2 regions of the Exiguobacterium sp. s36 genome follow, and region 1 is predicted to be linked to the other one. Evidence: riboswitches for the same ligand, from Rfam matches in the RefSeq annotation. Region 1 holds a riboswitch; the other holds the start of a gene.
What was found. A riboswitch is a leader RNA that binds a small molecule or an ion and turns the genes downstream of it on or off. The one in region 1 is predicted to bind S-adenosylmethionine.

Region 1 (11,668 bases):
TGCTCGAGCTCTTTGAACGTCGGACGAAGGACCATCAAGACGACGTCCGCCTTTTGACCAAGGATCGAGTAAAAGGCATGGCTTCCTTCACCGCGTGTCTCGACCTCTTCGAGTGAGCCGAGGAAGGCGACGAACTCGTCAATCATCTCTTGACGGGCGGTTGGGTCGACTGCTTTTAAACGAGTCCAATCGATGGAGCGGAAATCATGGAGCGTATACCAACCGTCTAACGTGGCGGCTGCGTGTTGCGTTTGGGTTGTCGGTGCTGGACGTTCTGACATTAAAAAAACTCCTTTCGAGACTAGGCTTCGCTGACTATTTTACCATACACGTTTGACCGTCTGGCAAATTTGACGCCGCCGTGAGGATAGTCACACTCCGGGCGGGGTAAAGAGATAGGGAGCAAGATTTTTGAAAACGGCTTCACAATGGGCTGTATCAGTCGGAAATGGTAAACTGTTCTATTCATATAATGATTGATTTCAAGCGATTTATGACGAAATGGGCAGAATAGTTTATTTTAAAAATCGTACTGTGTATAATAAAACTCGCATATGGACGAGAGCGTCCGAGAGAGAAAAAATCCGATTTCTTCTAATCGAAAAGGAGTTCATTCACTATGAAACTATTTGACACGTTGAAACAAAAAGTCAGCCCGATTCGCCCGACCATCGTCTTCCCAGAAGGGATCGATGAGCGCGTCCTCGGTGCCGCTGTCCGTTTGAAAAATGATGGCATGGTTGAACCGATCGTCATCGGACCAAAAGCTGAACTCGAAGCGGTCGCTTCGAAGCACGGCTTTGACATCTCAGGTTTGACGCAATACGACCCAGCGACGTACGAAGACATCGATACACTCGTCGAATCGTTCGTTGAGCGCCGCAAAGGTAAAGCGACACCGGAACAGGCACGTGAATTGTTGTCGTCAGACGTGAACTACTTCGGTACGATGCTCGTCCACACAGGAAAAGCAGAAGGTCTCGTCTCAGGTGCGATGCATGCGACTGCCGATACGGTCCGTCCGGCCCTTCAAATCATCAAGATGCAAACAGGCATCAAAAAGACGTCAGGCGTCTTCATCATGGTACGTGACGACGAGCAGTACGTCTTCTCGGACTGCGCCATCAACATCGCACCGGATGCGGCTGACCTCGCCGAGAACGCCTACTTGTCAGCGTTGACAGCGAAGACGTTCGGCATCGAGCCGCAAGTCGCGCTCCTCAGCTTCTCGACAAAAGGATCAGCGAAGTCGCCAGAGACAGAAAAAGTCATCGAAGCGACACGTCTCGCCAAAGAGAAGGCGCCAAACCTTCCAATCGACGGCGAACTTCAATTCGATGCGGCGTTCGTACCGAGCGTGGCGGCGAAGAAAGCACCAGGCTCTGAAGTAGCCGGAAATGCGAACGTCTTCGTCTTCCCAAGCCTCGAAGCCGGAAACATTGGCTACAAGATGGTTCAACGTTTCGGCGGATTCGAAGCGATCGGACCAATCCTTCAAGGTCTCAACAAGCCGGTCAACGACTTGTCGCGTGGCTGTAACGAAGAGGACGTCTATAAATTGACGCTCATCACAGCGGCACAAGCCATCGACGAGCGCAACGAAGCGTAAGTCGCAGCATCCTTCCTGAGCGGAGGATGCTTTTTTTGTGGTCACATTGTAAACTATTGGAAAAGGGGGCGAGGAAATGGATGAAGAGGAAGGCATCATCACATTGCCGGAAGGGCATCGGTACGCCATGTTCGGTGGCGGGGATGATTATCCAATTAAAACGTATTACAAAGGGGTGTTCGAAACAGTATTCGTCGTGTTTCATCCGTTTCTGGTCCCGAAAGACGACCCGACCGCGGTTGACCGTTATGTCGAGTTGGATAAAAACGAGGTCGAACAGCAATTTCGGGCCATCACATGGGCAGATATGCGCCGCCGACTTGATTTCGATGACATCAAACGCATCGATCACGCACTCCGGACGATGATTGCGGCGCTGAAACCGCACGCCGAAGATCAAGAAGGTGCGAATCGAATCATCGAATTTTGCAATCGCGAGAACGTACTTCCACCAGGCGAAGGGGAGCTGTCGAATCTTTTAGAGAATCAGGTGTTACGAGCACTTCTTGAGATGGGAGAAGAGTGGATGTGGAGCGGAGACGAGTTCTGCACGGAACGGCATCTCATCAACATTCGGGAGACGCTAACCTCCGATACGTGGGGGATGCGTCATCGGACGTTCTTCGGACATCAACATGATTGGCTCATCGTACCGCCTTGGGATAGCCATTTCACGTTGATTTGTGGCAGCCGAGCTTGGGTCGAGCAGGTGGTCGAGCGGTGCGAACTCGAAGGCTTCTATTGTGATGAAAACACGACAATCAATTGGAGTTTGCTTGATCGAAAACTGAGGTAAACTAGTAGGGGACAACACTATTAAGGGGGAACTACCATGCAAAACATCCATGCAACTGAATTACGTGAAAAGCTTGAGAACGGCGAAACGCTCCATATCATTGACGTGCGCGAACAAGACGAGTACGACGCGGGCCATATCCCGCACGTGCCGCTCTATCCGCTGTCTGAATTTCCTGGCGTCACGGACAAGCTCGCGAAAGATAACGTTTATCACGTCATCTGCCGCTCAGGCGGCCGCAGTGTGACGGCATGCGACTATTTGGAGTCGGAAGGCTATAAGGTCGTCAACGTCGAAGGCGGCATGCTCGCGTGGGACGGCGATATCGAGGCGTGATGCTCGACAATCCATGGGTCGTCATCCCGCTGTTAATCGCACTCTATTTGACCGTCTATACGTTCGTCAAACGAGTCGATGGCGATAAATGGAGGCTCGTCTGGGCTGTCTGGCTCATCGTCATCGTCATGATGTTGACGATTCAGCTCGTCCAAAGTCTATAAAAAACGAGTGAAGCCCGCACAGGCTTCACTCGTTTTTAGTTATCGCGCTTATCGAATGTGATTGAGGCAATCGCATCGTGCTGATGAATCGACTCTTCGTTGCGGCATTCGACGAAGAAGTTGACGACTTGTTTCATTTCATACAAGTCAGCCGCGATCAAGCGGACCATGTCTTCGACGAAACGCGGGTTCTCGTACGCGATTTCCGTGGCACGCTTCTCATCCGGACGTTTCAAGACAGGGTGAAGCGGGGCCGATGCGTTCGACTCAGCTGCCTCAAGAAGCGCGAGACGCCAGTCGAAACCGTCGAGCGATGCTTCATCGAGACCGGCTTCAATCGTGATGTAGCCGCGTTGGTTGTGGGCGCTGTACTCGCTGATTTCTTTCGAGCATGGGCAGAGCGTTGTCACGTTGATGACGAGACCGACCGTCACGCTTGCCATCCCTGTCTCGAGGTTGTACGTCACGTTGTGCATGACGTCCGCATTCATGAGACCGCTGAGACCTGTGGCCGGGGCTTTCCGGCTGAAGAACCATGGGTAACGGACCGTCAATTGACCTTCCGTCTGTTCCATGCGCTCGGCGAGTTCTTGCGCGAACTCGATGAGCGAGCGGTTCGATAACGTCCAGCCTTGCGTGTGGTACGCGTCGAGCTGTTCTGTCAGACGTGACATGTTGATGCCTTTACGGTCTTGGACGAGCGAAGTCGTCAACTCGAACGTGGCGACCGTCGCTTGGATGCCGTCTGGCGTCTCGATGTTGACTGGGTGTTTGACGTTTGAGATGCCGACGCTGTCAAGCGCGAACAAGAAGTTTTTTGGTGTGTTTTGTAGATCGACCATTTTATCTTTTTCAGTTGGTTTCGTGCCTTTGATGGGCGGGACCGAACCGAATAATTTATGTCGTTCTGCTTTAGTAGGTAAAGCGACATGGCTTGTAGACATAATCGGATTCTCCTTTTTTGAGAGGGCAAATGACTGCCACTCGTTCTTGTTAGGATTTTATCACGAAATGTACATCGACCGGGTACCATTTTGCTCTCTGAACATGCTTTGAACGTGCTTTGCATGTCCTCATAAATAAAAAAACTTCAGCAATTGAAGAAAAGAAGATTGATTTCGTGTTAAATCGGGAATAAAATGTTCCTGTGAACTTAAAAAATAGATCACTGTTAAATATGAAGGAACACAACAGAAAAAGGGGATGTTTTAATGGATTGGCAGTTAATCCTGCAGTACGCCTGGATCATTGTCGTACTCGTCGGTCTAGAAGGGCTACTTTCTGCAGACAACGCACTCGTCTTGGCGGTTATGGTCAAGCACTTGCCGCGGACGGAACAGAAGAAGGCACTATTTTACGGCTTGCTTGGAGCGTTCGTTTTCCGCTTCATCGCATTGTTCCTAATCTCATTCTTGATCAACGTCTGGCAAGTCCAGGCGCTCGGTGCGCTTTACTTGATCGGAATGAGTGCACGACATCTGTATATGACCTATAAGGCCCGCAAGCTAGAGCCGAAACAAGATCTCGCTGCTGAGGCGAAAGAAGAGACGGCTGTCACAGAGAAGCCGGTCACGAAGAAAGAATTCTGGTGGACGGTTGCTAAAGTCGAGTTTGCCGACATCGCCTTCGCGGTCGATTCGATTCTCGCAGCGGTCGCGCTCGCGGTCAGCTTGCCGCCACTCGGTCTCGGTGAAATCGGTGGGATCGACTCTGGTCAGTTCTTCGTCGTCTTGACAGGTGGACTCATCGGGGTCATCTTGATGCGTTTCGCTGCTCGAATTTTCGTCAAACTGTTGCATCAACGCCCATCACTCGAAACAGCTGCTTTCATCATCGTCGGCTGGGTCGGTGTGAAGTTGACGGTGCTCGTCCTTGAACACCCTGGCTTCAAGGAATTGATTGCCGGTACACCGTTCGCGTTCATGGGTCTTCCGGACGGCTTCGTCCACTCGACGGCGTGGACCGTGTTCTTCTGGTCGGTCATGGTCGGTATCGCGGTATGGGGTTGGTTCTCTTCAAAACCGACAGCCGCTGCCAAACATTAAAAAAATGGTCTCTCGCCTTTGAGCGAGAGACCTATTTTTATGCCTTCACGTCTTGTTTCTCGTAAATCGGCACCCAGCCCTCTGTCGTCACGAAGATGCGGACGGCGACGACTTTGCGGTCGTCTTGGAGCGTGAAGTAGTGGCGCGTGTTCACCGGCACCGAGATGAGGTCGCCGGGGTTGAGCTCGATGTTGAAATAGCCACGTTCGGCGTCATCGATGGCGAAGATGCCATGGCCGCTGACGATGAAGCGGACCTCGTCATCCGTATGATGGTGCTCCTTTTGGAAGTTGACGAGCAATTCGTCCAAGTTCGGCGTCGCGTCTGACAATGAGATGACGTCTGCCGTCTCATAGCCGCGGCGCTCCGATACATCACGAATCTCGTCACGGAACGTCGACAAGATCGCTTGTTTGTCCTCGTCCGTCAACTGATAGTTCTCTTGCAGGTTTTCCGGGAGCTTTGTGATGTCCCACTGCTCATATAAAATCCCGCGAGACTCTAAAAAGGCGCTCACTTCAGTTTGATCGACGTAACGCTCTTCGGTTTGTTGGAAATAGACAGTTGCCATGGTTGGTTCCTCCTTATGAATGGACGCCTAGGGCGCGTAGTTTTAATGTATAGCTGAACAAGAACTCGTAAGCCTCTAAATAGCGTTTGGCCGCGGCCGGGGTCTCGCCCCAGACGGTGATGCCGTGATTGCGAATGAGGACGGCACCGGCGTTTGCGTGAATGTGAGGGGCGAAAGCGGCCGCAAGAGTCGGAATGTCCGCATGGTTCTCGATAATCGGTACGCGGACGACCGCATCCTCGTCCCAGAAGCCGAGCGCTTTGATGATTTCTTGACCGGTGAAGACGACTTCGCCGGTGGCGGCATGGAGCTCGGAGATGACATTATTGTCGACCGTATGGACATGGAGCGAACACGTCGCATCCGTCCGATTGAACACTTCGACATGTAGCAGCGTCTCGGCGGATGGTTTTCCTGTCTGTTCGCCGATTAAGCGTCCGCCCGCATCGACATGAACAAAGTCGTCTGGCGTTCGTTTCCGTTTATCGCGTCCACTCGCCGTGACGAGAAATTCGAGCGGGTCGTCAGAGACGCGAATCGCCAAATTCCCACTCGTTCCGGGGAACCAGTCGCGGGCGGCGAGTTCGTCTTTAATCTCGGCCAGTTCAAGCCAACGTGCCGTAAGGCTCATACGGCCACCTCCTTCAAGTGATGGGTGATGTCGTCAAACGTCTCGAACGGGGCGTAACGGATGCCTGCGTCTTCGCAGAGCGTGATGAGTTGACCTCGGGCGTAGACGAAGTCGGCACGCTTCGCGACCTCGAAGTCGGTCACCGAGTCGCCGATGACGATTAAGCGGTCGGCGGGATTGACGATGCGGCGAGCGAGCGTCGGCTTGCAACAGCCGCAATCGTTCGTGCACTGTTCGTCGCAAGCGTGCGACCACGTGACGGTTACCGTCTCAGCAGAGAAGTCGGCGACGTTGCAGTAGATATGCTCGGGGTCGACGTGGCCTGCTAAAATTGGATGGACGAAAAAGTCCATCCCGCCGCTGACGACGTCAAACTTCCAGCCGTGGGCCCGAACTTGTTCTAAAAATGCCGGGAACCCTTGGCGGAGCGTGATCCGCTCCAACAAATAATCACGGTAAGCCCGGGCAGCCGCGCTCGGCAATAGTTGAAACAGTTGACCGACGCCGGAGCGGATTGAAATCCGTTGTTCGAGGACCGCATCTTTCAACTCGACCCAAGCCGGCGGGGCGAACGCTTTCATCAAGGCGATGATATTGTCTTCCGCCGTGATCGTCCCGTCGAAGTCGCACAGGATATGGATCGTCATCGCGACGCCCACGCCTTTAACGCGGTATCGAGTTCGTCCGTCTGTCCTTCGGTGTGACCGAGGACGTGAGTGATGGCTTGGCGGAAAGCACGGGCCCCGGCGGCTGCACCGTCCGGGTGACCATGAATGCCACCGCCGGCGTTGATGACGACATCTGTCCCGAAATCACGAATGATATCGGCGACAAGCCCCGGATGAATCCCAGCTGACGGGACCGGTAAAATTGGTTTCGACCAATGCGGTTCGGCGCTCAAGTCACGAATCGCGAACGCCTCGTCCCGTGGTGTCGCGAGCGAACCGTACGGAGACGGGAAGAGCGTCAAATCGGCCCCGGCGAGACGTGGGAGTTTACCGAGTAAGAGCGAATGACTGATGGACCCGGTCAAGGCGCCGGCAAAGGCCGGGTGGGCCAAAATCGGCACACGGATGTCTGGGTCGTTCGCAAGTTCGCGCAGTGCGTCAAGACCGTACGTATAGACGTTGAATAGGAGCGCCGTCGCACCGGCCTCGATCAGCCGGAGCGCCTGGTCGCGAAGACCGAACACAGGGCCGCTCAGCGTGATGGCGTAGAGGACACGCTTCCCGGTCGCCTCAAAGTGCGCTTGAATGACGGCCGCTCCGATCCGGGCCCGTTCGAGCGACGGCGTGAGCGGATTGTCGTATAAAATCTCGTCGTCTTTGACGATATCGATGCCGCCGGCGAACTGATCGCGGAGTTGCTGCTCGAGAAACGCGAGGTCACGCCCGATGACGCCTTTGAAGATGCTCATGACGAGCGGACGGTCATGGACACCGAGCAACTCGCGAATCCCGTCGACGCCGAACTTGGCGCCTTTGAAATGAGGGGCGAGCGTTTCGGGCAACGTCAAATCGGTTAACCGAATCGAATCGTCGAGGGATAGTTTCCCGAACGTCGTCGTCAAGATGGATGAAAAGTCAGGGCTGACATTATGTAACGGATAGCGGATCGTGAACCGGCTCGTCGTCTCCGTATGGGTGGTCGATACGACCTCACCCCGGTACGCCTGTAACTGCTCTTGCTCTAAATGACGCAGCTCGGTCCATGTGCCGACGGTCAGCTCGAGGGCGATTTTGTCGGCAATGCTTGCGACCGCATCCGTCCGTTTGATTTCATATGTGGCAGTGATACTCATATGGTTCCTCCTTCCAGGCAAACAAAAAATGACCCCATGCCGAGGCAAGAGGTCATCATAAAAAATGAACTCTTATCTCTCAGCTTTCGCTGCAAGAATTAGCACCGTGCCATCTCTGGTCGGTTGCTGCGACATCATCGGGCTCGTCCCTCCGTCTGCTCTTGATAAGAATGTGATTTGAAGTTGTGAAATTTAATTGAATTTTTACACAGATTCGTCACGTCGTCAATTCCTTTTTTTCCAAAAAAAATATTTTGGGAAGTTGTTTCCATATATGCACAAAAAAAAGACGAGTGGCACGGAGAAAAGGACGTTGACAATTGTGACGTCGAGTCCGTAATATTCATCACATAAGTTCACCGAATCGAATAAACCACTCTTATCGCGAGTTGGCAGAGGGAATTGGCCCGATGACGCCGCAGCAACCGACCATTAGGCACGGTGCTACATCCACCAGACGAATGTCTGACAGATGAGAGGAACAACCATTTTGGCTGTGCCTCTTTCTCGCGGAGAAAGGGGCTTTTTTTGTGGGCAACGTACAGGAAGGGGAAAACATCATGTCATATCAACCATTTACAGAACAGTCTGTCGTCGAGCACGTCCGTCAATTAGGATACTTGCAAGACGGAATCGCCGAGTGTGAGGAAATCGGGGACGGCAATTTGAATCTCGTGTTTCGGATTCGCCAAGGCGAACAGCGCCTAATCGTCAAACAGGCGCTCCCATACGCCAAAGTTGTCGGCGAGAGCTGGCCGCTTACACTCGAACGGGCATGGATTGAACAGTTGGCACTCCGTGAGTTTGCGAACGTGGCGCCGCGTTTCGTCCCGGACGTCCTCGGTAGCGACCGGACGCTCGCCTACACGATTTTAGAAGATCTGTCTGATTATGAGATTGTCCGCATCGGTTATTTGAAAGGGGAGAGCTATCCGGAACTCGCGCGTCATGTCGGTGAATTTTTAGGCGAGACGCTGTTCGCGACGTCGGATTATGCGGCCGGCCCGATCGCGAAGAAGCGGATTGAACGTGACTATTACAACCCGGAACTGTGTGACATCACCGAGAAGCTCATCTTCACCGACCCGTTCAAAGACGCGGAGTCGAACAACATCGAGGCGGCGCTTCGAGAAGATGTCGAACGCCTCTGGCAAGACCAGGCGCTCAAGGTCGAGGTGACGAAACTGAAAGTCGGATTTGTCACGAAACATGAGGCGCTTCTGCACGGTGACCTACATACAGGCAGCATCTTCGCGACCCAACAAGAGACGAAAATCATCGATCCAGAGTTCGCATTTTACGGACCGTTCGGCTTCGACCTGGGCCAAATCATCGCCCATTTGACGCTGTCGACGTTCTATGACCCGTTCAAACGCTTCGAACGTTTCACAGACGTCTTGACGGTGTGGGAGACGTTTGAGAAGACGTTCCGGGCCAACTTTGAGCGCGCCGTCGAACCGTTCAACACGGACGGTTTTGTCGACGAGTTGTTGCGGACGATCTTCAGCGACACGATCGGCTACGCCGGTTGCGAACTCATTCGCCGTGCCGTCGGACTCGCCGGTGTCGCCGATCTCGAGACGTTGCCGGAAGCGACGCGGCTCGAACGAAAACGTGACGCGCTTGCCCTCGGGACGGCGCTCATCAAAGAACGCCACAGCGTCGAATCGATTGACGACTTGGTGACGCTTTTGTCGGGGGTGCGCGTATGACGGTCCAAAACATCCGCTTTAATTCGCAAACGGACGAACTCATCGTATTGGATCAGACGTTGTTGCCGCACGAAGAGCGTTACGTGACAATCGAGACGCTTGAACAGGCCGAACATGCCATCGAGACGCTCCAAGTCCGCGGCGCACCGGCCATCGCTTACTTCGGGGCGTTCGTTCTCGCCAAAGAGGCGGGACGGTTAGTCGATGACCCGGACTTCACGCGTCGGCTCGACCTCGTCGGACGCCGCTTGATTGCGACCCGGCCGACAGCGGTCAATTTGCAAAACGTGATTGAATCGCTCCTTGATTTAAATGTCGGGGACGACTTTGAGGCGATTGCCGAGGAAATCAAACGGCGCGCCATCGCTTTGTACGACCGGGACGTCGATACGTATCGGGCCATCGGCGAGCATGCACTGACGGTGTTGCCGGCCGGAGGGAACGTGTTGACGATTTGCAACGCCGGTGCCATCGCGACATCGCGATACGGCACGGCGCTCGCGCCGTTTTACGTCGGAAAAGAACAGGGCGTATCTTTCAACGTCTTCGCCTGTGAGACGCGGCCGCTCCTGCAAGGGGCACGCCTCACTGTCTGGGAACTCGACCGGGCCGATATCGACGTGACGCTCATCACAGACAATATGGCGGCTTGGACGATTCAGTCAAAACGAGTCGACGCCATCATCGTTGGAGCCGACCGTATCACACGGACGGGTCACGTCGCCAATAAAATCGGGACGTTGCAGCTCGCCGTCCTTGCCAAACATTACGGCATTCCGTTCTACGTCGCGGCGCCGCATTCGACGTTCGATTTGACGGCGGATGACACGATTGAAATCGAGGAGCGGAACCCGTCAGAAGTGACACATATCGGCGGTCAACCGACGGCACCCGTCGGCATCACCGTCTTCAATCCGGCGTTCGACGTCACCACACCGGACCTCATCACCGGACTCATCACCGAGGCGGGTGTGTTCGAACCGACAGAGGCCGCCATCACACATCATGTAGGGGGAACGATTCATGTCTAAAAAACTATTGATTTTGTTATTCACATTCGTCTTGGCGCTCGTCGGTTGCACGAACGAGCAAGCGGCCCCATCGAAGCCGGCCGAGAAGACGGCAGAGACGAAACCCGTCTCGGTATCGAACGGGACGTTGCCGAAAGATATCGATGTCGCCCTCATCATGCAGATGTCGATTGGCACGTTCTCGTCGCAGTATATCAATGGGGTGACGGAACAGGTCGAATCGTTCGGCGGCAACGTGAAAGTGTACAACGCCGACAACGATCTGTCGAAGATGGCGAGCTACGTCGACACGGCGACGACGCAAGGCGTCGATGTCATCTTGATTGACCATGGCCGCGCCGATGCGTTGAAAGAACCGGTCCAACGTGCACTCGACAAAGGCATCAAAGTAGTCGCGTTCGACAACGATTTGACGAACGAAGGCGTGACGGTCATCGACCAGGACGACTATTCGCTCGCCTGGCGTTCGCTCAAGGCACTCGCCGAAGATTTGGACGGTGAAGGCACCATCGTCACGATTTGGGTCGGCGGCTTCACACCGATGGAACGACGCCACACGATTTATGATGCGTTCTTGAAACGCTACCCAGGCATTACGGAAGTCGCCAAGTTCGGTTCGGCGACGAATAATACGGCGCTCGATACACAGAGCCAGATGGAAGCGATTTTGAAGAAGTATCCGGAAGGCGAGATTGATGCCGTATTCGCGATGTGGGACGAGTTCGCCAAAGGAGCGAGCCGTGCCATCAAACAGGCCGGACGTGATGAAATCGCAGTCTATGGCATCGATTTGAGTGACGAAGACCTGCAACTCATGCAAGAGGACGGCAGCCCGTGGAAAGTGACGGCGGCGACCGACCCGGCTGAAATCGGACGCATCCAAGTCCGTTACGCGTATCAAAAATTAGCGGGTGAAAAGACGCCGTCGATTCATTCGGTCGACCCATATCTCGTCGACCGTGACGTCTTGCC
Region 2 (11,668 bases), 630 kb from region 1:
ACTCGACGCTCGAAGCGCTCGGTAAGTTGCGCCCGGCGTTCAAAATCAAAGGCTCAGTGACGGCGGGGAACGCGTCACAAGTGTCAGACGGCGCGGCGGCCGTGCTCGTCATGGAGCGCGAAGAAGCAGAACGTCAAGGCTTGAAACCGATGGCGAAGTTCCTCTCGTTCGCGGTCGGCGGTGTCCGTCCGGAAGTGATGGGCATCGGGCCAGTCGTCGCCATTCCGAAAGCGCTCGAGATGGCCGGCGTGAAGCTCGAAGAAGTCGGATTGTTCGAATTGAACGAGGCGTTCGCGAGCCAATCGCTCGGCGTCATCCGTGAACTCGGGATTGACCCGTCGAAAGTGAACGTCAACGGCGGCGCGATCGCCCTCGGGCATCCGCTCGGTTGCACGGGCGCGAAACTCGCGGTCTCGATCTTGCATGAGATGAAACGACGCAATGAAAAGTATGGGGTTGTGACGATGTGCATCGGTGGCGGTATGGGTGCTGCTGGCGTCTTCGAATTACTATAAGGGGGAATTGACAATGGAACGTACAGAACACGAATTGATTAAAGGCGGTAGCTTTGTCATCGACGCACTCGACGCAGATCGTTTGTTCACACCGGAAGACTTCTCAGATGAGCACAAGATGATTGGCGACACGACGGCGAGCTTCGTTGACGACCGTGTCATGCCTGTCCTTGGACGTATCGAGAAACACGAGTTCGATCTCTCGGTCGAACTGTTGAAAGAAGCGGGCGAGCTCGGCCTCCTCGGCGCGGACGTGCCAGAAGAGTACGGCGGTTATCAGCTCGATAAAATCTCGTCATCGATCATCACAGAGCGGTTCGCCAAAGCGCGTTCATTCGCCCTCAGCTACGGCGCCCACGTCGGCATCGGGACGCTCCCGATCGTCTTCTTCGGGACAGAAGAGCAAAAGCATAAGTATTTGCCGAAGCTCGCGACTGGGGAATGGATCGCAGCCTATGCGCTCACAGAGCCAGGCTCAGGCTCGGACGCGCTCGGTGCGAAAGCGACGGCCGTCTTGAACGAGGCCGGCACACACTACGTCTTGAACGGGGAGAAACAATGGATCACGAACGCTGGTTTCGCGAACGTGTTCGTCGTCTACGCGAAAATCGACGGCGACAAGTTCAGCGCCTTCATCGTCGAGCGTGAATTCAAAGGTGTCTCGACAGGCGCCGAAGAACAGAAGATGGGCATTAAAGGCTCATCGACACGGACGCTCATCTTAGAAGACGTCGAAGTCCCAGTCGACAACCTCCTCGGAGAAATCGGCAAAGGCCACGTCATCGCCTTCAACATCTTGAACGTCGGTCGTTACAAACTTGCGGTCGGTGCGGTCGGTTCGTCGAAACGTGCGTTCGATCTTTCGGTCCAGTACGCGAACGAGCGCAAACAGTTCAAGACACCGATTAGTCAGTTCCCGCTTATCCAAGAGAAACTCGCGACGATGGCTGCGAACATTTATGCGATGGAGAGCTCTGTCTACCGGACGGGCGGTCTGTTCCAAGACAGCCTCGACGCGCTAGGCGACGACAACATGCGTGACGGTTCGAAAGTTGCCCAAGCCATCGCCGAATACGCGATTGAATGTTCACTCAACAAAGTGTTCGCCTCGGAGACGTTTGACTACGTCGTCGACGAAGCGGTTCAAATCCACGGCGGCTACGGCTTCATGACTGAATATGAAGTCGAGAACTTGTACCGTGACTCACGCATCAACCGCATCTTCGAAGGAACGAACGAAATCAACCGCTTAATAGTACCGAGCACGCTTCTTAAGAAAGCGATGAAAGGCGACTTGCCGCTTCTCGCCGAAGCACAGAAGCTCCAGAAAGAGCTCATGAGCTACATGCCACAAGAACTTGACGGGTCGCCGCTCGCACGTGAGAAGATGCTTCTCTCGAACATGAAGAAAATCAACTTGATGATTGCCGGAACGGCCGTCCAGAAATATCAGCAGGCCCTCCAAAACGAGCAAGAGATCCTCGCGAAGATTGCCGACATCATCAGCGCCATCTATGCGCTTGAAGCGGCCATCGCACGGACGGAGAAAGCCATCGCTCGCACAGGCGCTGAGAAGAACCAGCAGAAAGTCCGCTATACAGAAATCTTCGCCGAGCAAGTGTTCAAGCAAGTCGAACTCATGGCGAAAGAAGTCTTGTATGCGGCCGCATCGGGCGACGAGCAGCGCATGCTCTTGTCGGCGATGAAGAAGTTCAGCCGCTATCAGCCGATCAACGTCATCGGCACGAAGCGCGAAGTCGCAGCGAGCCTCATCAAAGCGAACAAGTTCATCGTATAAGCAAGCGAGAGAAAGGGTGGCCGGACGCGGTCGGCCCTTTCTTTTTGCTGTCTGCGAACGATACAATGGACGAAGGAGGGGATACGCATGAAACGAGATTACTTATTAGAACGGATGGATGCAATCGGCCGCTCGGTCGCCAAGCATGAGGGCACGCTCATGCTCCTCGCGCTCGGTTCAATTGGACTTGAGATGGATCGGCTCGACGACTATTCGGACCTCGATTTCTTTTTGATCGTCGAGGACGGGCATAAGGCCCGCTTCATCGACAATTTGGACTGGCTCGCGGTCGAGCCGTTGGCGTACCAGTTCCAAAACACGAAAGACGGGCACAAGGTCATGTATGAGGACGGCATTTACGCCGAGTTCGCCGTGTTCGAGATCGTAGAGATGCCTGGAATCGCTTATACACCGGGTCGTGTCGTTTGGCAGCGTGACGAGGCGCTCGATACGTTTGCGACGCCGAAGCTTGTTACACGCCCTTCAGACGCCGCACATCGCTACGAGGAGGCACTGACGAACCTATACGTCGGACTGCTCCGGGAACGGCGCGGTGAACAGCTCGCTGGCTTCGAACTCATTCAAGTCGCGGCTGTCAACAACGTGTTAATCGCGTACGGGGAGACGAGCGACCCGTTCAACCCGACGCGACGGGTCGAAGGGACACATCCGGAGCTCGTCGCACGTCTACAGGAGTGGTTACCCGGTTACGGAAAATCGGTCGAGGCGGCCGCAGCCATCCTCCGCCACATCGAGGCGCACCACTCGGTCAATCCGGCGCTCAAGCAAGAGATTGTGCGCTTGCTTGAAACGTGAACCGACGAATCGGAATATGCTACAGTAACAGGAGAGGTGATGAACATGGTGACACTATATGGCTATCCGCCATGCAGTACGTGTAAAAAAGCAGAGAAGTGGTTGAAAGAGAACGGCATCGACTATACATATATCCATATCGTCGAGGCGACGCCGTCGAAAGGCGAGTTGGCTGGGCTATGGAAACAGTCGGGTCTCCCGCTTAAAAAATTCTTCAATACGAGCGGACAAGTGTATCGGAACGAAGGCATTAAAGACAAGCTACCAAATCTATCAGAAGACGAACAACTCGAGCTTCTTGCGAGCAATGGTATGCTTTTAAAGCGCCCAATCGTGACAGATGGTCAAAAATCAACTGTCGGATTTTCAGAAAAGTCGTTTACAGACGTTTGGGGCGAAGTGCTATAATACTCGTGTGAGTCTAATTCATTTGAGGGGGAAGTTAAGATGAGCAAAGTACCTGCCAATCTACGTTATTCAAAAGAGCACGAATGGGTGGAAGTGAACGGAAGCGTCGCCCGCATCGGGATCACGGATTTCGCACAAAGCGAACTAGGGGATATCGTCTTTGTCGAACTTCCTGAAGTCGGTGGCACGATCTTACTCGACGAGCCGTTCGGTTCGGTTGAATCGGTCAAGACGGTTTCGGAGCTTTATGCACCGATCTCTGGGAAAATCACAGCGGTGAACGAATCACTCGCCGATTCACCAGAACTCGTCAACGAAGCACCGTTCGAAGGCGCTTGGATGATCGAAGTCGAGTTGAACGACGCGTCAGACGTCGACAAGCTCATGTCAGCCGAAGAATACGAAGCGATGATTCAAGGCTAAACAAAACCCGGTTTCTCTTTACGAGAAGCCGGGTTTTTTTGATTAATCGAAGTCGAGACGGTAATGATCAGGCTCGATGAGCGACGTCCGGTTGAACAAACGATAGAACAGAATCCCGAGTGTGATTGGGATGAGCCCGAATAAGACGACGACGAGCATGACGTTCCAGAGCGCGAATCCTCCCGGCATCAAATGCAAGGCGTTGACCGGACCGATTAGACCCGAGACGCCGAATCCGGCACTGATTGGTGTGCCTTCAATCCGAAGGATACCTGCGAGCGCTCCAAGGATGGCCGCATTGGCGAGTACCGGCAACATCATAATCGGACGACGGACGAAGTTCGCCATTTGAATCTTCGGTGAGCCGAGGAAGTGGGCGATCGACGTTCCGGTCGCGTTCATCTGCCAGCCAGCGATGGCGAGACCGAAGCCGGCAGCGACGACGCCAAGGTTGGCGGCCCCGGCAGCGACACCAGACAGGCTGATGGCTGTGGCAATCCCGACCGTCGAGATTGGCGATACGATGATGAGCGAGAACGCCATCGCGATTAACATGCCCATCACGATCGGTTGCAGTTCAGTCATCGTCATGATGATCGTTCCGACGTACGTCGTAATCTGTGAGATGTAGGTGAGTAGGAACGCGCCGATGCCTCCCGCGACGACGATGATCGTCATCGGCAAAACGAGCACCGTGTATGTCTTCAGGCGTGGCGACAACTGCATGACGAGGAACGTCGCGAGAGCGGCCGTCACACCGGCCGTGATGACGTCACCGATTCCGGCCATGAGGAACGCGCCTTCCTCGATGCGGATGGCGCCACTCCCGACCTGGGTCGCGATGCCGATCGTCCCGGCCTCGAGCGCAGATCGTCCGAACTGCATGGCAACGGCGACACCGATGATGACCGGTAAGAGGCGCATCGCAATCGTCGTCGCATCTAAGATGAACTGCAAGGACGGAAAATACGGCAAGATGGCTTTCGTTAATTCACCGAGCAAAGCGCTCGGGATGAGGGCGATGAGAATGGCAAGACTGAGGCCGTTCAAGACGTTCATTAAAAATTGTTTTCCGGTAAGCTTCTCTTCCGTCATTGGGGATTCACCTGTCCTTTTCTACTGGTTTGCTGTTATGTACAAAAGCGATAAAGTTAATGACCATACTATGCCTCTTTCTGCCGAGCGTCAACAAGAAATGTTGAAATGTTCAGAATTTTCCATTTGAGCACAACTTTTGAACCGACTGGGCCGGATTCATATACTTAGAAGAGAGGTGAGCAACATGATGACAGACGGATTCTTATATATATACGCCCCGATGTGCGGTACATGCGCCGTGGCCGAGCGGATGCTCTCGGTCGTCGAGGCGGTCGACCCAGAATTGAAGATTGAAAAATGCGATGCCAACTTTATTCCGAACGAGCTCGAGGCATATCAGGTTATGAGTGTCCCGGCGCTATTGAAGCTGGAGAATGGCCAAGTTCGCGATCGTTTGTACGCGTTTCAAAACGTCCAGCACGTCCTATCTTTCGTTAAATGAGATAGGATGATTAGAATAATCTGAAAATTTTAAATAATCAGTTGACACAGAAAGTTCACGAATGATATATTCATTACAACATCTTACTTGAACACAACATAGGACGAGATTTTCCCGTCATCAAGACGTTTTCGAACAACCGCTGCATGAGCTTACGCGATTTCAGGTGGACCTTCCCTTCGATTGTCCCCCAAAAAAATCAAGCGTCGGGGCACCGGTCGCGTAATTGCATGGTCCGTTCGAAGACCGAGTGATGGTTGGGTAAAAATCCCCCATATAAGGATGAATGCTCTGATCGGGCAAAAGAGGTTCATCTATGGGTTGTCCTTCAGTGACTCAAGGTGCTACGTTCTGTGTCATCCTCGGATGGCACCTTTTTTATTTTTTCGCATAAAATAGTTTGACATGAAAATAATATGTCGCTATGATAAGGCTAATCGAATACGCAACCACTCTTATCAAGAGAGGCTGAGGGACTGGCCCTATGACGCCCAGCAACCGCGGAGCAATCCGAAATGGTGCTAATTCCAGCAAGGTGTATACCTTGGAAGATGAGAGCAATCGTTGTCCGTACGATAAAGTACGCACGTTTGCTCAAACGTGCGTACTTTTTTTGTTGTCAGGAGGGAAATGGATTGATTCAATTACGCAATGTGGCCAAATGGTTCGACACGAAAAACGGTCGGGTCCAGGCGGTCGATGATGTGTCGCTTACGATCGAAAGCGGCGAAATTTTTGGAATAATCGGATATTCAGGGGCGGGGAAGTCGACGCTCATCCGCTTGCTCAACCGACTCGAGGCACCGTCAAGTGGTGAAATCGTGGTCGCCGGCAGCGAGCTGACGAAACTCACACCAAAGGAACTACGCGGGGTACGTAAAAACGTCTCGATGGTGTTCCAACACTTCAACTTGTTATGGTCGCGCACAGTCGCTGAGAACATCAGCTTCCCGCTCGAACTCATCGGGGTACCGGCGAGCGAGCGCAAACGCCGCGTCCAAGAACTCGTCGAGCTCGTCGGCCTCGCCGGACGAGAAGACAGCTATCCGTCACAACTATCAGGCGGCCAAAAGCAGCGAGTCGGGATCGCCCGTGCGCTCGCTACGAATCCAGAAGTGCTCCTCTGCGATGAAGCGACGAGCGCACTCGACCCGAAGACGACGGATTCGATTCTCGAACTGCTCGTCAGCATCAACAAGAAACTTGGTTTGACGATCGTCCTCATCACCCATGAGATGCACGTCATCCAAAAGATTTGTCACCGTGTCGCCGTCATGGAGGCCGGAAAGGTCGTCGAGACCGGACAAGTCGCCGACGTGTTTCAACACCCGGAACAGCCGATTACGAAAGAGTTCGTCAAGCAGATCGGCGCGGTCGAAGACATGTCGCTCACGTTCGAACATTTGAAAACTCGTTATCCGAGCGGTCAAATCGTCAAGCTCAAATTCTTGAACGAGACGGCCGAACAACCGATTCTGTCGGAAGTATTGAAGCAGCATGACATCGGCTTCAACATCATCGGCGGGAAGGTGACGCAGTCACAGGTCGGTGCCCTCGGGACATTATTCATCCAATTGATCGGAGAGCCGGCTGAAGTCGAGCGGGCCATCGCCTCAATCCGATCACAGGCAGTGGAAGTGGAGGTAGAAAGCGATGTTTCCTAATGTAGATTGGCAAGTCATGTTAGAACAGACGTGGGAGACGCTCTATATGACGCTCGTCGCCGGAGCCGCGACGTTCGTCATCGGTCTCGCCCTCGGGATGCTTTTATATGTCACAAATGAGCCGCTCATGATGAAGAACCGTCCGATTTACACGGTCATCAGCGCGGTGGTCAACATCTTCCGGTCAATCCCGTTCATCATTTTGATTATCTTGCTCATCCCGTTCACGTTACTCGTCGTCGGGACGATGCTCGGGTCAACGGCAGCACTGCCGGCACTGATCATCGGTGCGGCCCCGTTCTATGCGCGGATGGTCGAGCTCGCGCTTCGCGAAGTCGACCGCGGTGTCATCGAGGCGGCCGAATCAATGGGAGCAACAAAATGGCAGATTGTCTATAAAGTATTGTTCCCAGAAGCATTGCCGGCCATCGTGTCAGGCATCACGGTCACGATCGTCGCGATCGTCGGTTACACGGCGATGGCAGGGGTCGTCGGCGGCGGGGGACTCGGGAACTTGGCTTTCCTCGAAGGGTTCCAGCGCTCACAAAGTGACGTCACGTTCGTCGCGACCGTCTTAATCTTGGTCATCGTCTTCGTCATCCAGTTCATCGGCGATCGACTCGTATCTGTAATCGATAAGCGTTCCGCTTAATCAAATAGAAAATTTGGAGGGGTTTTATAATGAAATCATGGAAAACAGTACTCGGTTTAACGGCAGCTTCAGCACTCACGATTCTCGCGGCTTGTGGCGGTGGGGATTCAGAATCAGGTTCAGGCGATGACAAGACACTTGTCGTCGGCGCATCGAATGTCCCGCACGCTGAGATTTTAGAGCACGTGCAAGATGAGTATGAAGAGAAGGGCTATACGCTCGAAATCAAGAAGTTCCAAGACTACGTCCTTCCGAACAAGACACTCGCAGACGGTGAATTGGACGCGAACTACTTCCAACATGAGCCGTACCTCGAGTCGCAAATGGCTGAAAACAAAGACTACAAATTCGCTTCAGCCGGTGGCGTCCACATCGAGCCAATTGGTGTGTACTCAAAAGACTACGCCTCACTCGATGAGCTTCCAGACGGCGCTGAAGTTATCATGAGCTCGTCGGTCGCTGACCACGGACGAATCCTCACGATGCTCCAATCGGAAGGCTTGCTCACGCTCGCGGAAGGCAAAACAGTAGACGCGACGGTGTCAGACATCGTCGACAACCCGAAAAACTTGAAATTCAAGACAGACGTCGAAGCGGCACTTCTCCCGCAAGCGTTCAACAACGGTGAAGGGGACGCGGTCCTCATCAACACGAACTACGCGATCGATGCCGGCCTCAACCCGCTCGAAGACGCGATCGCTCTCGAAGGCGAAGATTCACCTTACGTCAACTTGATCGTCACACGTGAAGGCGACGAAGATGACGAGCGCGTCAAGGCTCTCCTCGAAGTCCTCACGTCAGAAGAGACACAACAGTGGATCTTGGATGAGTACAAAGGTGCGGTCGTACCGGTCAAACAATAATTTTAGCAAGGCCCGGGCTATCCCGGGCCTTTTTTATTTGGAGTAGTTTTGGTTCACCAATAGAAGTACACTACATATATGTAGGAAAAGGGGGGATCCGGATGAACATACGACACATTCATCCGCTGACGCTGGGTGTCTTGTTTGGCACATTTTTTGCCCGGCTGTCGACATTTTTTGTCATGCCGTTTTTTGCGATTTATCTCGCGACGCTCGGCTTCTCGGCGAGCGTGATCGGGACGGTGTTCGCCATCTCGGCGCTATCGGGGTTGTTCATGAGCTTTTTCGGGGGGACGCTGTCCGATCGCTATGGGCGCAAACAGTTGATGCTGATCGGCATCGTCTTGAACGCCTTGACGTTCAGCGGTTTCGCACTCGTGACAGAGTTATATTGGTTTTATATGTTCTCGGTACTTATGGGCGTGTCACGGTCGTTCCTCGAACCGGCGTCCCGCGCCCTCATCAGTGATACGACGCAGCCGGACCAGCGCGTCATCGTCTATAACGTCCGTTACTTTTTAATCAACATTGCGGCGGCAATCGGACCATTGCTCGCGGTCGTCTTGTCGCTCACGGGTGCGAAGAGCGCCTTCTTCGTTGTGACGGGCGTCTACGTGCTATACGGACTCGTCATCTCGACGCTGTTCCGGAAGTATCCGTTCGAGGAAGGCGACGGTGTCAAAGTCCGGCCGCGCTTGACGGAGACGTTCCGTGTGTTACAACAAGATAAGACGTTCCGCTTCGTTATCATCGGGATGATTTTTGCCATCATCGGCTATAGTCAGTTCAATGCGACGTTGCCGCAGTTCATCGCTTTCCATGACGGCTTCAGTGACGGCTCGCGCTTGTTCGCCTATCTGTTGACGGTCAATGCGATTACCGTGCTCGTTGTACAGTATCCGATTATGCGGTTCGGGATTCGCGTGTCGCCGATTAAGTCGCTCTTTTTCGGAGTCGGCACGCTATCGACCGGACTCCTGCTCATCGGTTTCGCGACCGAGACGTGGATCTTATTCGTCGCGATGGTCATCTTCACGGTTGGCGAGGTGCTCATGTTCACGATGACGGACGTGTTGACGGACGAATTGGCACCGGCCCATCTGCGCGGGACGTATTTCGGAGCGATGGGATTGACGGCGCTCGGTCAGACGATCGGTCCCGTCATCGGTGGACTCTTGCTCGATGGGTTTGACAATGCAGCGTTTCCAGTGTTTGGAAGCTTGGCCGTTTTAACGGCGTGTGGATCTTTCTTTTTCGCCGGCGCCTTGAAAGAACGGAAAGCAAGTTTAGCCTTAATCGAGGAAAAAGTTGGATAAAGTCTTGATTTCCCGATATTCTCATTCTCAACATTTATGTTTTATTGAGAATGAATAATAAGGTGAGTCGCTTGAAATAAAAAATTGCCTAGATTAAGATTAGAATATATCTAATCTACGCCAAAAATGGCGAGAAAACGGAAGGGGTATCCGAATGTCTAACGTACCACACATGAAAATTGATGACCTCCGCGTCTCAATCGAAGGAAAAGAGATCGTCAAAGGTCTGAATCTTGAAATTAAAGGTGGCGAAATTCACGCCATCATGGGTCCTAACGGGACGGGTAAATCTACACTCGCATCGGCACTTATGGGTCATCCATTGTATGAAGTCACAGGCGGAAGCGTTGATTTGAACGGCGAAGACGTACTCGACATGGAAGTCGACGAGCGCGCACAAGCCGGAATGTTCCTCGCAATGCAGTATCCTGCTGAAATCAGTGGTGTCACGAATGCCGATTTCTTGCGTTCAGCAATCAACTCGCGCCGTGAAGAAGGTCAAGAAATCTCGCTCATGAAGTTCATCCGTGAACTCGATGCGAAGATGGATGTCCTTGAAATCCCTTCAGAAATGGCACACCGCTATTTGAATGAAGGCTTCTCAGGCGGAGAGAAAAAACGTAACGAAATCCTTCAGATGATGATGATCAAACCGAACATCGCCATCCTCGATGAGATTGACTCAGGTCTTGACATCGATGCGCTCAAAGTCGTCGCCAAAGGCGTCAACGAAATGCGCTCAGAAGAGTTCGGTTGCTTGATTATCACGCACTACCAACGTCTCCTCAACTATATCGAGCCAGACTTTGTTCACATCATGATGGACGGGAAAATCGTCATGTCAGGTGGCAAAGAGCTTGCACAACGACTCGAAGCTGAAGGTTACGACTGGGTGAAGCAAGATCTTGGAATGACAGTAGACACAGAAGCGTAAGGAGGCTGTACGATGACCGTACAATTTGAATTGGATGCACAAGCAGTAGCGGCACGTGCAGAGGCGCTCGGTGGACCAGCATTTATGGTCAACCGTCGCAAAGAAGCAGCAGAACTTGCGCCGACTCTCGCCTTGCCAAAAGTTGAAAAAATCAAGATTGATAAATGGGACTTCGTCTCTGGAGACGTCGAACTCACGAAGCACGACGGCTTGACGCCTGAAATCGAAGCACTTCTTGGAGACCATCGCACAAACGTGCTCGTTGAACGCAACGGTCATGTCGTCTACAACGAACTTGCAACGCCAGAAGGTGTCCTCTTCATGGGCATCAACGAAGCAATGGAACAACATCCAGAGCTCGTCGAGAAGTACTTCATGACGGAAGGTGTCCGCGTGGACGAAGAACGTTTGTCTGCGTTGAACGCTGCCCTCATGAACGGCGGTGCGTTCTTATACGTACCGAAGAACGTACAATTAAAAGACCCGCTTCAAGCCATCTTCACGATGGAACAAGCGAACGGTGCGCTCTATCACCACACGATCATCGTCGCAGACGAAGGCAGTGAATTGACGTACGTCGAGAGCTTCCTCTCGAACACGTACGAGCCGCACACGGTCAACGCCGTGACAGAAGTGTTCGCTGCCGCGAACGCGAAAGTCGTCTTCGGTGGTGTCGATCAGCTTGCTGAGTCGGCCCTCTCGTTCATGAACCGCCGCGGTGTCGTCTATGAGAACGCAC

Region 2: it holds a riboswitch for S-adenosylmethionine, as region 1 does, so the genes downstream of both, KNP95_RS02225 (methionine ABC transporter ATP-binding protein) here and KNP95_RS05345 (2,3-diketo-5-methylthiopentyl-1-phosphate enolase) in region 1, are expected to answer to the same signal.

Annotation. Positions count from the first base shown of each region.
Region 1 covers NZ_JACSLW010000001.1:1,063,522-1,075,189, reverse strand. Annotated here, with positions in the region: gene hemQ (hydrogen peroxide-dependent heme synthase) at 1-281, opposite strand, end outside; gene pta (phosphate acetyltransferase) at 620-1,609, shown strand; gene KNP95_RS05385 (DUF2711 family protein) at 1,686-2,405, shown strand; gene KNP95_RS05380 (rhodanese-like domain-containing protein) at 2,442-2,741, shown strand; gene KNP95_RS05375 (hypothetical protein) at 2,717-2,905, shown strand; gene folE2 (GTP cyclohydrolase FolE2) at 2,941-3,849, opposite strand; gene KNP95_RS05365 (TerC family protein) at 4,117-4,950, shown strand; gene KNP95_RS05360 (1,2-dihydroxy-3-keto-5-methylthiopentene dioxygenase) at 4,988-5,521, opposite strand; gene KNP95_RS05355 (methylthioribulose 1-phosphate dehydratase) at 5,535-6,152, opposite strand; gene KNP95_RS05350 (2-hydroxy-3-keto-5-methylthiopentenyl-1-phosphate phosphatase) at 6,149-6,799, opposite strand; gene KNP95_RS05345 (2,3-diketo-5-methylthiopentyl-1-phosphate enolase) at 6,796-7,953, opposite strand; SAM riboswitch class I at 8,023-8,124, opposite strand; SAM riboswitch class I at 8,330-8,432, shown strand; gene mtnK (S-methyl-5-thioribose kinase) at 8,514-9,665, shown strand; gene mtnA (S-methyl-5-thioribose-1-phosphate isomerase) at 9,662-10,696, shown strand; gene KNP95_RS05330 (sugar ABC transporter substrate-binding protein) at 10,689-11,668, shown strand, end outside.
Region 2 covers NZ_JACSLW010000001.1:434,789-446,456, reverse strand. Annotated here, with positions in the region: gene KNP95_RS02260 (acetyl-CoA C-acetyltransferase) at 1-515, shown strand, start outside; gene KNP95_RS02255 (acyl-CoA dehydrogenase family protein) at 529-2,313, shown strand; gene KNP95_RS02250 (hypothetical protein) at 2,401-3,129, shown strand; gene KNP95_RS02245 (arsenate reductase family protein) at 3,175-3,537, shown strand; gene gcvH (glycine cleavage system protein GcvH) at 3,577-3,960, shown strand; gene KNP95_RS02235 (PTS sugar transporter subunit IIC) at 4,003-5,055, opposite strand; gene KNP95_RS02230 (thioredoxin family protein) at 5,243-5,500, shown strand; SAM riboswitch class I at 5,953-6,058, shown strand; gene KNP95_RS02225 (methionine ABC transporter ATP-binding protein) at 6,136-7,164, shown strand; gene KNP95_RS02220 (methionine ABC transporter permease) at 7,154-7,816, shown strand; gene KNP95_RS02215 (MetQ/NlpA family ABC transporter substrate-binding protein) at 7,846-8,679, shown strand; gene KNP95_RS02210 (MDR family MFS transporter) at 8,781-9,995, shown strand; gene sufC (Fe-S cluster assembly ATPase SufC) at 10,168-10,929, shown strand; gene sufD (Fe-S cluster assembly protein SufD) at 10,942-11,668, shown strand, end outside.